DNA from 2 places in the Pseudoalteromonas apostichopi genome. Region 1 is predicted to be linked to the other one. Evidence: riboswitches for the same ligand, from Rfam matches in the RefSeq annotation. Region 1 holds a riboswitch; the other holds the start of a gene.
What was found. Region 1 has a riboswitch for lysine ahead of lysC (lysine-sensitive aspartokinase 3). Riboswitches for the same ligand answer to the same signal wherever they lie in the genome.
Positions count from the first base shown of each region.

Region 2: another riboswitch for lysine. It lies ahead of dapA (4-hydroxy-tetrahydrodipicolinate synthase); the one in region 1 lies ahead of lysC (lysine-sensitive aspartokinase 3).

Region 1 covers NZ_AP028065.1:204,245-212,126, forward strand. The annotation lists gene QUE86_RS00855 (sodium-dependent transporter) at 1-299, opposite strand, end outside; gene QUE86_RS00860 (4'-phosphopantetheinyl transferase family protein) at 447-1,184, shown strand; gene lysC (lysine-sensitive aspartokinase 3) at 1,161-2,540, opposite strand; lysine riboswitch at 2,622-2,794, opposite strand; gene nhaD (sodium:proton antiporter NhaD) at 2,882-4,132, opposite strand; gene QUE86_RS00875 (MksB family condensin complex protein) at 4,281-5,555, shown strand; gene QUE86_RS00880 (condensin complex protein MksE) at 5,558-6,103, shown strand; gene QUE86_RS00885 (AAA family ATPase) at 6,103-7,882, shown strand, end outside.
Region 2 covers NZ_AP028065.1:1,932,116-1,939,997, reverse strand. The annotation lists gene QUE86_RS08685 (protein adenylyltransferase SelO) at 1-1,031, opposite strand, end outside; gene QUE86_RS08680 (DNA-3-methyladenine glycosylase I) at 1,040-1,735, opposite strand; lysine riboswitch at 1,919-2,115, shown strand; gene dapA (4-hydroxy-tetrahydrodipicolinate synthase) at 2,253-3,137, shown strand; gene QUE86_RS08670 (2,3,4,5-tetrahydropyridine-2,6-dicarboxylate N-succinyltransferase) at 3,152-3,892, shown strand; gene QUE86_RS08665 (PLP-dependent decarboxylase) at 3,892-5,097, shown strand; gene QUE86_RS08660 (succinylglutamate desuccinylase/aspartoacylase family protein) at 5,103-6,221, shown strand; gene QUE86_RS08655 (phospholipase A) at 6,408-7,445, shown strand; gene QUE86_RS08650 (bifunctional GNAT family N-acetyltransferase/hotdog fold thioesterase) at 7,490-7,882, opposite strand, start outside.

The sequences.
Region 1 (7,882 bases):
GCACCAAACAGACCTATGTAGCCTGCTGCAGCGCCCACTTTAGGAGCCGTATCTTGCCATGCATTGGATAATGCTTTTACCGGATTAGCTTGCGCTTGGTGGCCTAAATACAGCTCAGTATAAAGGGCTGGAAGCGCTAATAAGAAGATAACAATGAAGTAAACAAGTAAAAATGCACCGCCGCCATGGTTTGCCGCTTGTGTTGGAAAGCCCCAAATATTACCTAAACCTACCGCCGCACCTGAAGCGGCTAATACGAAACCTAGTCGGCTGTGAAAGCCGTCACGAACTTGTGCCATACATCTATAAATCTGTTATTATTTTTCCTCATTAAACCATAATTACAGCCAACTGCGTAAACTATTTGAGTTGTTCGTGCTCTTACAAGTTCATTTGCTGTAAAAACAAACAAAACTAAATACGAACCCCCGTATAAGCGTTAAATCATGAGCAGCCACTATTTTTCAAACACCTTAGTTATTAATCTGCAGCCGAACAACACGGCACAGCAAATTATGCTTATGGAAGCATCAAACATCGATATTTCAAGCTTAGCTATTGAAAAATTGCTCAGTGAGTTTGAATTATGTGTACTTGAAAAACGCAAAGTGCCCGCAGCTAAACAAGAGTATTTAGCGACTCGCTTAATGTTAAAGTATTTATACAAACATACTTACCCTCATGATGATTTAGCGCTCAATGAAATATCAAGCCAATTTGATGACAAAGACAGTAAGCTGAAACTACATACACCCGTTAGAGAGTCTGTTTGGGCTTGCTTATCTCATTCAAATGGTTTGATAGGTGCTGCCCTCAACCCAGCTCAGCAGCTGCTTGGTTTTGATATTGAACAAAGCAACAAACCTCGCCCTTTTATCAAGCTTGCAAAGCATTTTTATCATCAAGATGAAGTTGACTTAATCAGCAGTTTTGATGCACCCGATGAACAGGCACAGTGTTTTTTTAGAATTTGGACATTAAAAGAAGCCCTTGCTAAGGCAAGTGCTCAGCCGATTGCGAAACTGCTCGCTCCCAATGTATTTGAAGAAATACGTAAACATAATTTCTGCGCTAGCAGTAATTGTATTGAAGGCTTTGACATAAGTGTTGTGGCACAAAAAAGCACTGACTGGCAGTGCTCTTTTATTAGCTTTAGCGACTTACGCCGCGACTTGGCTTTCTAATAATCGGCTGTGAATTGCCTGCACAACGTCATCTGACTCGCTTTGCTCCACCAAAAAGCACAGGTTATGTTTACTTGCACCGTGGCAAATTAAACGAATATTAAAGTCGCTTAATACCTGCATTAAATTCATTTCTTGCTGACGTAATTGAATTTCAGAACCAATTAAAGCCACCAGCGTTAAGTTATTCTCGACCGACACATGACAAAACTCAGAAAGCTTATCTAAACAAGCTTGATCCAGCTCTGGACGTGATGCATTTGGCGCGTTATCCAAAGTAATTGCAACACTAATTTCTGAGGTTGTAACCAAATCAACTGAAATATTAAACTCACTTAAAATGGTGAAAACACGCGCTAAGAAACCACTAGCAAGGAGCATTTCTGGGCTTTTGACTGTTAATAGAATTTGGTTTTTACGCTGTGTTACTGCACGAATACCTGGTTGCTGAGATTTTTCTTTTTCAATCCATGTACCACCTAATTGTGGCTCACGGCTTGAACCAACAAACACACTAATATGACTACGGCTCGCAGGTAAAATGGTTGCAGGATGCAGTACTTTTGCACCAAACGTTGCCATCTCTGCCGCTTCATCAAAACTCAAGCGTGCAATTGGGCTTGCTTTAGCGCATAAACGCGGATCAGTACTGAAAATACCCACAACATCAGTCCAAATATGCACGCTTTTTGCGTTAATTGCTTCTGCAAGTAATGCCGCGCTGTAATCTGAACCTCCACGCCCTAAAGTGGTTGTTTGATTATGTTCATTGCTACCAATAAAACCCTGAGTTACTACAACGTGGTCATCAAGTAGCGGCACTAAATGCTCTTTAGCAGCCGCAGCGGTTGCTGCAACATTCGGTGTTGCTTTAGCAAATTGGCTATCTGTTTTTAGCACCTTGCGTACATCAAAACGCACCGCATCAAGACCTTGCCCACGCAATACTTGTGTAAATAAATACGATGATAAACGCTCACCAAAGCTAAGTAGCTCATCTTGCTCCGCTACTGACTTAACCCCTTCTGATGCCAGTTTTTGAAAGGCTTTGAGGGTTTCATTAAAGCCATGAGCTAAGTCAGCATCAAGCGATAGCTCAGCTAAAATAGCTTCTTGAATGGCTACCACACCTGTGATGTGCTCGTCACGCTCAGCCGCGCTCAAATCAGCTTTACACAATGCAACTAAATGATTTGTCACGCCAGCACTGGCACTCACAGCAACAATACGAACTTGATTATCAGCACAAATGATTTCTGCGCAGCGGCTCATAGCATCAAAGTTAGCTACACTGGTGCCACCAAATTTTGCAACAACGTAATCTGATTTTGTGTTGGCGGCTAATTGGGTATTCATGTCGTCTCCTTTTGTGGAAAACTATCCACAGTAATTCAAGAAGAACTCGGCAAGGGGGTGCTTTGAAAATAAAGAGTAGTCCATGCCAGAAGCTCTCCACCTAGTTTGGTGACAGTTTTGAGGATTCAGCCCCATAAACCGAAAAGTAACCGTGACGTCCGGCTAATTTTCTCGGCGAGTACTTCCCTCATTAATGGTCATCGGCGTTCGTCACCTCACATTAACTACCTAAGTATCGCACCTCTTCTGAATGTTAAGTTAACACCTGGTTAAAATAACAAAGCCTGCTAAAAAAGCAGGCTTTGAAAGTTAACGTTTAGACGTCTAGCTGTCAAGTTGTTTTATGAAATTAAACTGCCTGCTAAGTGCGACCCGTAATAGCCAACGGTATAAGCAATTAATAAATAAACCGACATTTTAAGATAGCTCATAAAGGTCAGTGCTTTTACTTTACTCATGGCGATAATACCTGCCGCAGAGCCGATAATAAGCATTGAACCACCTACCCCTGTTGCGTATGTAAACGACAACCACTGCTGTGGACTCATCACAATATCTGCTTTTAAAAGTGCTGCAGTTAAAGGTACGTTATCTACCGCTGCTGATAATAGCCCCATCATGTAGTTTGCATACTCAGGCGCCATCAACTCATATAGGTGAGTAAACTTAGCAAGCATACCTACTTCTTTTAATGCACCAACCAGCAATAACACACCTACGAAGAACAATAAGGTGTCGTACTCAATCTCACGAATATAATCGATAATTTTTTTGTTGACGTCTTTTTTGCGCATTAAGAATTGCGCAACCAAAAACATTAGTGATAAACCAAATAAAAAGGTTAAAAGCGGTGGCACATTATAAAGCACGCTCAAAGTTAACGTGGCAATAATCGTCGAGAAGAAGATAACCGCAATAGTAATATCTGTTTTTTCAATACGACGAGCTGTTTGCTTTTCAAATACTACATTACCCGACATACCTACCGATAACATTGCCGCAAGCAGTGCAACACTTGTCAGTGCAGGCGCAATTAATAATAGTAAATTAGCAATGGTGACCTTTTCGTCTAAGAAAATCATAAGGGTTGTAACATCACCCGTGATCAACGACACCCCACCCGAGTTAACACTAAATACAATCAAGGTTGCATATTTTATTAATTTTTTAGGATCTAATTTTAGTGACATCACCACCGCAAGTGAGATTAAAGTCGCAGTTATATTGTCTGATATCGATGAAAATAAGAACGAAAAGCCACCAATCAGAAACATCAACTTTCGTTCACTGATTTGATTTGGCATAATTTTATGAACAATATTCTGGATAAAGCCTTTAGAGTTTAAATACGCAACAAAGGTCATAGCTGCCATTAAAAACAGCCATAAAGTCGCGATCTCTAATATATTGTGATCCAGTTGATGTTGTATGGTTTCTGGGCTTTGCCCATGAATTGGAGAGATAAATAAGATAATCCAGCATAAAGTGCCAAAAAAAAGCGTCGTTTTGGCCTTGTTTACATGGATAATATCCTCTATAACGATAAGCAAAAATGCCACCGCTATCAGGGTTAGGATAAGTGGGGTTACCATGGTGTTTGAACAACCTTTATAATAATGTAAAAATTGTAAGTCGAGTGTTTCGGCGCGGATTCTAGCAGCATAGAAAGCATAAAACTATTATCAATTACATAATTTACTACTAATCGCTAACACCTAAGTCTGAATTTACTGGAGCCTTATGATCCCAGCTAAAAAGTTATTAAATACCCTTACTGAACATTGGGGGGTGTTAGAACTGCTATTTAAACGTTTTAAGATGGCTGATTTCAGTTTGAAAGACGTACAAAATGCGATAAAACAAAAACAACCTTCATGGTCAAATGAACGCATTTATAAGGAAACAAATCGTTTATTAAATCAAGATATTATCATTCCATTAGCGAAATCATCGCAATTAGAAATCAATCGAGCGATTGCTGATTTTGCGACTTTCTTGCTACAAGAAGAACACCTAGGTCTTGCCCAAGAAATTAGTGTACTAGTTGATGATTTAGCTCGCCTTGGTAGTCGCTTGGCTAAAGCAGGTGAAATTGAAGATTACGACGAGCTACGCCGATTTAGCCGTATTATGGATGATCGGGTACGTAAAATAATGAAATTGTTTGCCCACAATGAAAACGCAATTTTAAATATTGTTGAGCAAGCTAAAGCAAACAACGCCGTGCAATCTTTGCAAAAGCGCTATCAAGCAGTGATCGAAGCGTTTGATGAATACATTGAACCTATGCTTGAAATGGTTGATATACGTGGGGACTTCCACGCTTGCTTTAACACCATCGAAACGCAAATAAGCGCACAAATCGAACAAATTGACCGCCTAGGTAAGTCATATCAAGACAAACGCATGCTTGAGCAATTGCGAACCCGTATTTTAGAAATGCATTTAGTGGGTCGTGAAAGCTTACGTAAAAGCGCCGATATGCTAATGCCGCTACGTGAAGAATTACGCCGTAACAACCTAATTACTCGCCAAGCAGCCAAAGTACTTGGTTTAGTGCGTAAAAATGGCGTCGATAACATGCTAAGTGCGGTACAACCTAACTTTGTCTCGGATGCACAACGCTTTTCACTTGGTCAACAACGTCATATCGTGGCCTATATGGCAGGCCTAGTCGACTTTGAGCACGATGAATATCAGCTACCAGAGCATGATGATGTGCCCGCCTATCAAAGCCCGCATATCCCTGATTACAACGACGTTAAAACACAATTTAGAAAACGCTTTAAAAAAGCCAGCAAAAAAACTCAGCCGCTACTTAGTTTCTTAGATGAAAGCTACCCAGATCTCGAAGCTGACGAAATGCTGTTCTTGTATCAAAAATTAATTAGCGATGGCGACCTTGAAATTAGCCAAAGCCAAGAGAAAGTAAAAATAAAAATTGCCCAGCAACACTTCTCTCTTTACCCATTTAACTCATCGATTGCTGACGATAAAAAAGCAACAGAGCAATAACCATGACAGATATTAATTTAGATGATTTAACGCATCTGCAAGCTATTAATAAAAAGCTCACGTCAGGCTACCACATTAGTGAACAAGACACGCTGATGTGGCAAGAGCTTGACCAACACATTGATGCCTACCGTGCCCTTTTTAATGCACTCGGCCATGACCTACAGCATGATAGCCGTGGCTATTACTATTTTGGTAGTGACGAGAGCACCCCAAACATGGGTAAAATTTCACGTGCCATCGCGCTGACTATCTACATCTTGATTGAGCACTATGCCAATACTGGTAAAGATCCTATGCGTGCCTTATTTGACGAGGTAAACGACCTTGAACTGATGCAAACCTTAGTGCAAATCAACAAGCACTTGTTTGATCAATTAGAAATATTCTCTGGCTCAGATTTACGTAAAGATGTGTACCTACGTATGGTGCGTTTAGGCCTTGCTCGCGAAGTAGAAAATGGCTTTATGCTGCAAGCGCCAATTTATCGTTATATCGATGCATTAATGGAAGTAAACGAAGAAACCTATCTAGGAGATGACGAATAATGCAAAGCCAAAGCCTTTACGGACTCAGCAAACTTGCGCTTTTAAATACCGCAGGCTATGCAAAATGCGTGATCCCACTGGATAAAAGTAGCTCAATTTGTGCACCGAATAATACCGGTAAAAGCTCGGTTATTAATGCCCTGCAATTTCCGTTAATTAATGATTTACGCTTAACAGAATGGGATGGCCACGATTTAGACGAAACTCGTAAGTTCTACTTTTCGTCAGATCAATCCTATATTTTACTTGAAGCTGACCTACCTAATGGCCCTGTGGTTATTGGTGTTGCTGGCCTTGGTAAAATTGCTGGTTATGCGCATCAGTTTTTTTGCTATCAAGGTAAGTTAAACCTAGAACACTACACCCAAGGCAAGACAATTGTTAAATTCACCAAGCTTTTTAATCACTTAAAAGAGCAAGGTTTCAACCCAATTGAATTAAAAGCGCAAGAGCTGAACGCCCTACTTACTGGCGGCGCAACCCCATTTGATGGCGATATCAATTTAAAGATGATCCCACTCAATAACGTGCAAGACTCTGCAATTTACAAAGAAATTTTCCGCCGTATTCTTAACTTGCACAAGTTAGGAGCCAGTGATGTTAAGCGCTTTATGTTACGTGTATTTGAGCGTCATATGTCAAATTCACGGGTCGATTTTTATGAAGTATGGCGACGTTCATTCGATAAGGTAAATCGCGCTAAACGTGAATTAAAAGCCCTTGAGTCAATGCAAGAGCCTATCGCAGCCCTTGAATCTATGCTTGAGAATCAAACGGTTTTAAAAGGCAAACTTGCCGCCTATGCGCCAAAAATTGACCAAGCACTGATTGACTTTGAAACCTATCAACAAGAGCAACTCACTGAGCTAAATATTGCCCTTGAAGATATCGAGCACGAAAAACATGAGTTCGACCAAAAGCAGCAGCTGTATATTCAGCAATCACGTGACATTGAGCGTAAGCAAACTCAAATTGAGCAGTGGTTTTTAGACTATCGAGCACTTAAATCTGAGTTTGAACTAGTTAACAAAGCCACCTTAAAAGTAAGCCTTACGCAGCTTAAACAAGATTATGAGTCGCTTTCGCATTCATTAAGCAGTGCCCAAGGTCAAAGCTTACACACGCTTGATTACCGTATTAGCGAAACACAAAAGCAAATTAAGAGCTTAAAACTACAGCTAAAGAACCTCGAGTTCAATTTATTCACCCGTATGCGTGAAGATTTATCTTTAAAAGAAGTTGAAGAAATTTCGCGTATTTTAAACCCAGATATCTTATCGTTTGCCACCACCAGCAATGGTGATGTTGATATCACAGACGAAGATGCCTTCGGTGAGTTTTTAGAGCAGTTATCGGCAAACGTAAAAGGCGGTGTACTGACTCTTCCTGGTGCGACGATTAAACTAAAAAAGCTAAGCCCTGTGCAAATGCAAACGGGCGAAAACAAAGAGCAATTAACTGCGCAACTCGCTGCACTTGAAAACTCCCTGAAAGAGTTTAAACAACAGCGCGAAGTAGCTGCTAATGTCGCTGAAAAGCAAAAAGAAAAAGATGCCTTGTATGATGAGCTAATGGCCTCTGAAGAAGCATTAAAACGCTTTGAACAATTTGAAGTGATGCAGCAATCTGTCGATGCTCAAACTCTGCTAAAAGAGCAATTAAATGCAGAACGCGAACAAGTTGACGACTACCTGCAAGACATTCAAAAGAACAGTGGCTCAATTAGCGATCGTCGCTCAATTATCAAGTCGAAAAAAGATTTGCTTGCGCGCCAAGCTG
Region 2 (7,882 bases), 1.7 Mb from region 1:
CCTTCTTGCTGACCTGCTAACCCTAATTTCTGCTGCCACATAGCATTAAATGCATCATTAAATTTATCAGCAAAACCATTCACAACCGACGAAAGTTTTTCTACGGCACCATCTTGCTCATCAAATAAAGGAATCAAGCTTTCAGCTAAACGCGCAACATTCCAATTGGCAATATTGGGCTGATTACCAAATGAATAGCGCCCTTGGTGATCAATCGAACTGAACACCGTGTCTAGGTCAAACTGGTTCATCATCGCACATGGGCCATAATCGATAGTTTCACCACTAATCAAAGTGTTGTCGGTATTCATTACACCATGTATAAAGCCAACTCGCATCCAACTTACGACCAGCTCAACTTGTTTATCTAATACAGCAGTTAAAAACTCAATGTAGCGTTGCTCACCAGCACTGCTAATTTCAGAGAAATGACAATTAATTGCGTAATCGACCAGCTTTTCTAGCCCTTCAATATCCCCTTGCGTTGCTAAGTATTGAAATGAGCCGACACGAATATGACTTTTAGCTAAACGAGTAACTACGGCGCCTGGACGAGGCGGTTGGCGATAAACGGTTTCACCGGTAGCAACGACTGCTAAACAACGTGTAGTAGCAATACCTAGAGCATTAAGAGCTTCACTCATAATATATTCTCGCACCGCAGGACCAATTGCACAGCGACCATCACCACCACGAGAAAATACAGTTGCGCCAGCGCCTTTTAGCTGTAAGTCCCACAATGTGCCATCTTGATCTGCAATAGCACCAAGTAAATGTGCTCTGCCATCACCCAGACGCGGTGAAAAATGACCAAATTGATGACCTGAGTAACCAAGTGCAACTGGTGCAACGTCGTTACTTATTGTTGAACCAGTTAAGAATTTAGCTAAAAACTCGCTGTCATGATTAATCGAAAAATTATCAGCTAACTGATCATTAAACAGTAGCAATTTAGGCTCAGCCACAGCACTAGGCATATCTTCAATCGTGAGCAGTTCACTAATGTCTGTGTATCGAGATTGCAGTTTCATAATTTTCCTTAACGCGTTGCTACACCTACGCGGTTATCACCCACACCATAGGCAACAAGCTGACTAAGCGCCTGCAGACTATAGCCACTTTGCTGTTGTAATTCATTGAAGAAGTTTTGCGCTGACTGTAGTGACTTTTTAGTTTGTAAGCCACCGTCTATCAATTCGTGGGCACGCAAGTAGGCTTCTACATCACGAGAAAGCAAAAAGGTATCTTTACCTAGCGCCCGTAAAGCGTATGGGCCAGTATTCCCGCCTAAACGTGCACCATGCTTTTTGAGATAAGCCCATAACCCAATAATATTATCACTTGGCCAGTCAGCAATAAACTGACTAAAGCTGCCATGTTTCTCCGCGATTTCATGGATCATATACGCATTTTCAGGGATTGTTTGTACTTTTTTAAAATTACGAACAATTCGTTCATCACTGGCTTTTTGCTCGAGCATATCCGGCGGCATCATTAACAATTTTTCAATGCTAAAATCCCAAAACACTTCGCAAAAACCAGCCCATTTATTGTTAATAACTGACCAATAAAAACCACTTTGAAAGATTTTACGAGTAAACTCTTCTAACCATAAATCATCATGCATTTTGGCAATATCAGTATCATCGAGCGGGTTTGATAGCAGTGCTCGCAGCATGTCTTCGCTACCCTTTCGAGATACGGCTCGCTGATAAATATCGTTAAATTTTTCCATCATTTTTCCAATTTATTTGGTTAACGCTAAGTGTACGTAAAAACACGGTTATACGTAACCATGTTGCAAAATTGGTCACTAAAAAACAAACTCATCAGCTTGACACCTAGATGGCTAAAATGCTTTAATCGCCGCCAATACCCTATTTAACTATGTTGGCTTTTACCTTAAAAGCGAGCATAAAGGGCTGGAAGAGGTGCGTTATTCAGGTAACGTATGGGAAGAGCACAGACTCTGTTGATCATACGTGAGGGGAATTAACGCCGAGAAGTAACACCGTTTGTGAGGTGCTTATTTCGGGCGACTGGGCTGAATCCCAGCGACTGTCACCAACAATAGCAAAGCGCTATTGATTAGTTTGGTGGAGAGCTTCTGGTCTTAGTATAATAAGGCCGTCGCGTCTTTATTATTTTAAGCCCATTCGCTCTTCGAATTATACCTTGTTCGAATGACGACATGCGGCCCCATTCAAATGTTCCCGCATATACTCTTCGAATACCTTATAAGTTCGTGAGAGATGATCAACAATTTTGATTTAAATGACTATCCATTATGGACAGCGCTTGTCACGCCATTTTCTGAATCTGGCGAGGTCGATTACACGGCCCTAGAGCAACTGGTCACTGAACAGCAAGCCGCAAATAACGGCATTTTATTGCTTGGCAGTACCGGTGAAGGACTAGCGCTTTCACTTAAAGAACAACAAGCCATTGTCGAGCATGTTTGCCAATTGGCACCGAGTGTGCCACTGATGATCGCTGTGGGTGGCATGAACCTAAAGCAGCAAATTGCATGGGTTGAATACTGCAATCAGCTGCCAATTCATGGCTACCTGTTAGGCTCACCTCTGTATGCAAAACCTGGTGTTGTGGGTCAAACACATTGGTTTGAAAGCCTACTTAACGCAAGTCATCACCCTTGTATGTTGTATAACGTACCAGGGCGCAGCGCAGTTGAAATTTCACCACAGGTAATTAAAAACCTTGCCGACCACAAAAACCTTTGGGCTTTAAAAGAAGCCAGCGGCGATATTAGCAAGTTTGAAGGCTTTAGAACGGCATCACCAAAACTTGCCATTTTCAGTGGCGATGATGCACTTATGCCGTATTTTGCTCAAGCCGGTGCAAAAGGTTTAGTTTCGGTTGCCGCTAATGCTTGGCCAAGCCAAACCCATGAGTTTGTTAAACGCTGTTTAAGTGGTCAATACCCAAATCTATTCACTGATTGGTCGCAAGCAATTCAAAGTCTATTTGCTGTAGCAAACCCAATCCCCGTAAAAGTACTGATGCACCTGCAAGGTAAAATAAATACCCCGCATTTACGTCCGCCACTTACGCATTTAGAGCTTGAGCAAACAGACGGCATCACCCACGCAAATAACACTATTTTATCTTGGAACTAAAAACAGGTTTTATCATGAGCTGGTTAGAATTATTAAACAACTTAGAATCAGGCGCAGTTCGCGCAGCAACACAAGACGAGAACGGCAACTGGCATGCTAATATTGAAGTTAAACAAGGCATTTTAGAAGCATTTAAAAATGGCACTAACACCGAGTTCCCAGGTGGTTTTGTTGATAAGCACAACTTAGCACCACAAGGCTTTGCAGCAGATGCAGGCGTACGTATGGTACCAGGTGGTAGCAGTGTTCGTCGTGGTGCACACGTTGCTAAAGGCACTATTATTATGCCACCAGCGTATGTGAATATTGGCGCGTTCATCGACGAAGGTACTATGGTCGACAGCCACGCATTAGTGGGTTCATGTGCACAAGTGGGTAAAAATGTTCACCTAAGTGCAGCAGTACAATTAGGTGGCGTGCTTGAGCCTATTGGTGCAAGCCCAGTGGTTATTGAGGATGATGCATTCATCGGCGCAGGCTGCGTAATTGTTGAAGGTGTAGTTGTGAAAAGAGGCGCGGTACTTGCGCCGGGTGTGCGTTTATCTGCAACCATTCCAGTCTACGACTGTATTAATGAGCGCCAGCTAAACAAAGGTGAAGCAATCCCAGAAAACGCGATTGTGATCCCAGGTTCTCGTCCTGCTTCAAACGCATGGGCTCGTGAGCAAGGCCTAAGCATGTCTTGTGCATTGATCGTGAAATACCGAGATGAACAAAGCGATGCATCATTACTGTTAGAAGAGGTTTTACGTTAATGAGCTTTATGAGCACGCCCATCAAGCAAGCAGTTGAACAAGTAGCAACGCACCTTGATACGCCATTTTTTATCTATGATTTAGATAAATTAACTGCACATTTAAATCAACTGACGGCGCAAACCGATGTGAAACTTTGGTACGCAGTCAAGGCCAACCCGCTGTCTCGCATTATTCAATGTTTAGACAGCGCAGGGTTTAATTTTGATGTTGCAAGTAAAGGTGAACTTGAGCAAGTACTTGCTCAAGGCATCGATAGCGAGCGCGTGCTCAATACTGGGCCTGCAAAGAGCCCTAAACAAATTTCACATTTTATTGCTCGCGGTGTACGTACTTTTGTGGCAGAGAGCATTAACCAAGTTCGCTGGTTAAACGAACAAGCAACAAAAGCAAATTGCCATCTGCAAGTATTATTGCGTGTACAACTACGTTGGCCAGACAGTGAAAAGAACCCACTTGGCGGCGATAGTCTCACCCCCTTTGGTTTGGGCTGTGATGAATGGCAAGCACTAACAGTAAGTAATTACCCAGCACTTAACTTTGATGGTCTGCATATTTTCCAATGGGGCAACATGCTCAGCACCGATAAACTCGCTGAGCTATGGCGTGCCATGATTGAGCCATTACAACGACTCGCTAACTCATTAAATATTAACCTTAATGTTCTCGATTTGGGTGGTGGCCTAGGCATTCCTTATACTCAAGATGCTAACCGACTTGATTGGTCTGCACTTATCGAGACTCTGGCGAGCATTAAAGCGGATGCCGGTGTCAATGAGCTTTGGATGGAGCTTGGTCGCTATGCAGTGGGCGAATGTGGTCATTACGTAACGCCGATTGTTGAGCGTAAAGAAAATTACAATCAACAGCAGGTGATTTTATCAGGCGGTATTAACCATTTACTTCGCCCAGCTGTGACAAGCCAAGATTTTCCTGCGGCGTTACTACGCGAATCGACGGCTGAGCCTGCAGCAATGACGTTATACGGCCCACTTTGCACCGCGCTTGATTGCTTAGGTGAGCACCTCTTAGCTAGCGATTTAAATGAGCAAGACTGGTTGGTATTCAGCCAGTGTGGCGCATACGGCTTTACCGAAAGTATGCCGTACTTTTTATGCCACGAATTAGCGGCTGAATACATCCTTGAACAAGGCAGTATTGAGTGCATCCGTAGCGTTGAAGATGCTAGCTATTATTTAAGGTAATCGCCATGAGTAAAGAACTAATCAGCCAAGAGAATATTGTGGTTGGCGAGATTGCCAACGGCCTTCCACTGACAATCCCTGTGTATCGCTTAAAAGGCGATGGCACAGGACCAAGCGTGTATATACAAGCTAATATGCATGGCGCAGAAGTACAAGGTAATGCAGTAATTTATCAGTTACTTGAACAGCTAAAATCTCTAAAGCTACGTGGCGACATTACTCTTGTGCCTTATGCCAACCCAATTGGTTGTAACCAAAAATCAGGTGAGTTTACTCTGGGTCGCTTCGATCCAATTACTGGTACCAACTGGAACCGCATGTACCGCTTTAACAAAGCATTACCCTCACAGATTGCTGAACTGCACAAAGGCAGTGATGATGCGACTCTTAAAGCTGCATTCAAAGAGGCACTCGTTACTGACATCGACAGCCAACTAACCGGTCCTGACTACAGCCTAACAACAGGTAAGCGCATTGCTCTGAACCTGCAAAAGCTTGCGCATCAGGCGGATATTGTTTTAGACCTACACACAGGACCTATCTCAAGTCAGCACCTCTATTGCCCAGAATATGCCAAAGACAGCGCAAGCTATTTCAACATTGAACATATCTTATTGATTCCAAGTGACTTTGATGGAGCGATGGATGAAGCGAGCTTCTGTCCTTGGTGGTCGCTTTCTGAAGAACTTGCCAAACAAGGCCGTGAATTTGCAGTTCAAGTTGAAGCATTTACCGTTGAATTAGGTAGCCAAGAAAAAATCGATTTAAGTGCAGCCCTTGAAGATGCAAATAGTATTTTAAGTTACCTCACTCACAAAGAGGTATTTGTAGATGCTGCTTATAAACCAAAAGCGATAACACGCTATGCCTGTATGCTTGAAGATTATGTTGCTTACTATGCGCCTATGGGTGGCATGGTGGAATACCTTGCCCCGCTTGGAGGCCATGTAAAAGCAGGCGAACCTATAGCCCACATTTTACGAATGGAGCGCTACCTTTCTGAGCAACCCCTTCAAACATTAAGTTTTGATAAAGACGCCATCGCTATTTTGCATTTTGCTTCAGCAAGCGTGAATCAAGGCACTGAACTTTATAAGTTTTTTACAAACGTATTTGAGCTATAAGCTCACACCTTCTCATTGCGTGAGAGTCGACGGCTTATGCCCTTAGGCCGTTACAGTAGAGCTCCAAGCTTAGCTTGGGGCTCTCTATTTACCCAAAATTTCAACAATTCAGTACAAGTTCACGGTTACTTATGTAAAAATCGTTATAATTATACCTACTTACAAGTCTACTGAAAGGGAACTGCAATGGGATGGCGCATTTGGCTGGCAGCCGCTGGCTTATTTTCTGTACCTGTATTCGCTCAAACTGAACAACCACAAACTAACGAACAAGATGACGCGCTAGAACTCGTAAAGCAGTGTATTTTGAACGAAGCTATTGGCGGTGACGGTAAACAAACACTCGAAGAACTTCGTAAAAAGTGCTCTGACTTAGACGAGAGCAAAAAGCTCACGGCTTTAGACAAACGCAAAGCTCGTGAAGAAGTGAGCAAGAAAAACCGTAATGTAATCACTCCACATAAGCGTAACTACATTTTACCGCTCTCTTACGTGTCTAACCCTAATGAGCGCCCTTTTGATGGTTTAAAAGACCTTGCTGAAGAGGTCGATGGCGAGCCACTCGATAACCTTGAAGTGAAATACCAACTATCAATTAAAGTACCTATCTTCGAAGGCTTCTCAGATAAAGACCAAGGTATCTTTTTTGCTTTTACATTGCAGTCGTTTTGGCAGTTTTATAACAAAGATATTTCATCACCATTTCGTGAAACCAATTACGAACCGGAGATATTCTGGATGAACTATCTTGATCCTGAGCATGTACTGTGGGGTGATGAAATGGCAATCGCAATTGGTGCCTCGCATCAATCTAATGGTCGAAGCCAACCTAATTCACGCTCGTGGAACCGTATCTATGCTGATTTCTTATGGGAAAAAGATGGCTTTGTATTTAGCTTTAAGCCGTGGTATCGCATTCCTGAAGATAAAAAAGATGATGAGCTAAAAGCACGTGGCGATGATAATCCAGATATCTACAAATACATGGGTTATTTTGAATTCTCAGGTGCATACCGTTACAACGAGCATGAATTCAGCTTTATGACGCGTAATAACTTAAACTCAGATAACCGTGGTGCAATCCAGTTAGATTGGTCTTTTCCTCTTTGGGGCAGGTTACGTGGTTACGCACAATACTTTAATGGCTATGGCGAGAGCTTGATTGACTACAATGCTGATATTGAACGCTTTGGTGTCGGTATTCTGTTAACTGACTTGCTTTAACTGTAATAAAGAGCGAGCTTTAGTTAGCTCGCTCTAAATAGTCGTTATTTTTTAACGATGAAGTGGCCTTCAAATTCAGCAACTAACACATCACCATCATATACATTCACTGGCACATGGTAGCTTGCTTTACCATTAGACTCTAAATCCGCTAACTTACCTTTACAACCAGCCAATTCAACGCTCCCGCGAGGGTCGTTATTCAGTGGCTTAAGGTATTTAATATTAGCATCAGCTAACACGATATTTCCTTCAAGGCCTGCTTCTTTCAGCGCAAGGTAAGTTGCCCCCCACCCTGTTAGCGTTGCTAAACTATAAATAGAACCAGCAAACATTGTATTATGAAGGTTTAAGTTCGCATCTAAATCAGCACGAGTAGTAAACTGCCAATCAGTATAGCTTTCAACTTTAATCCCCATCGCATCACTGATTGGAAT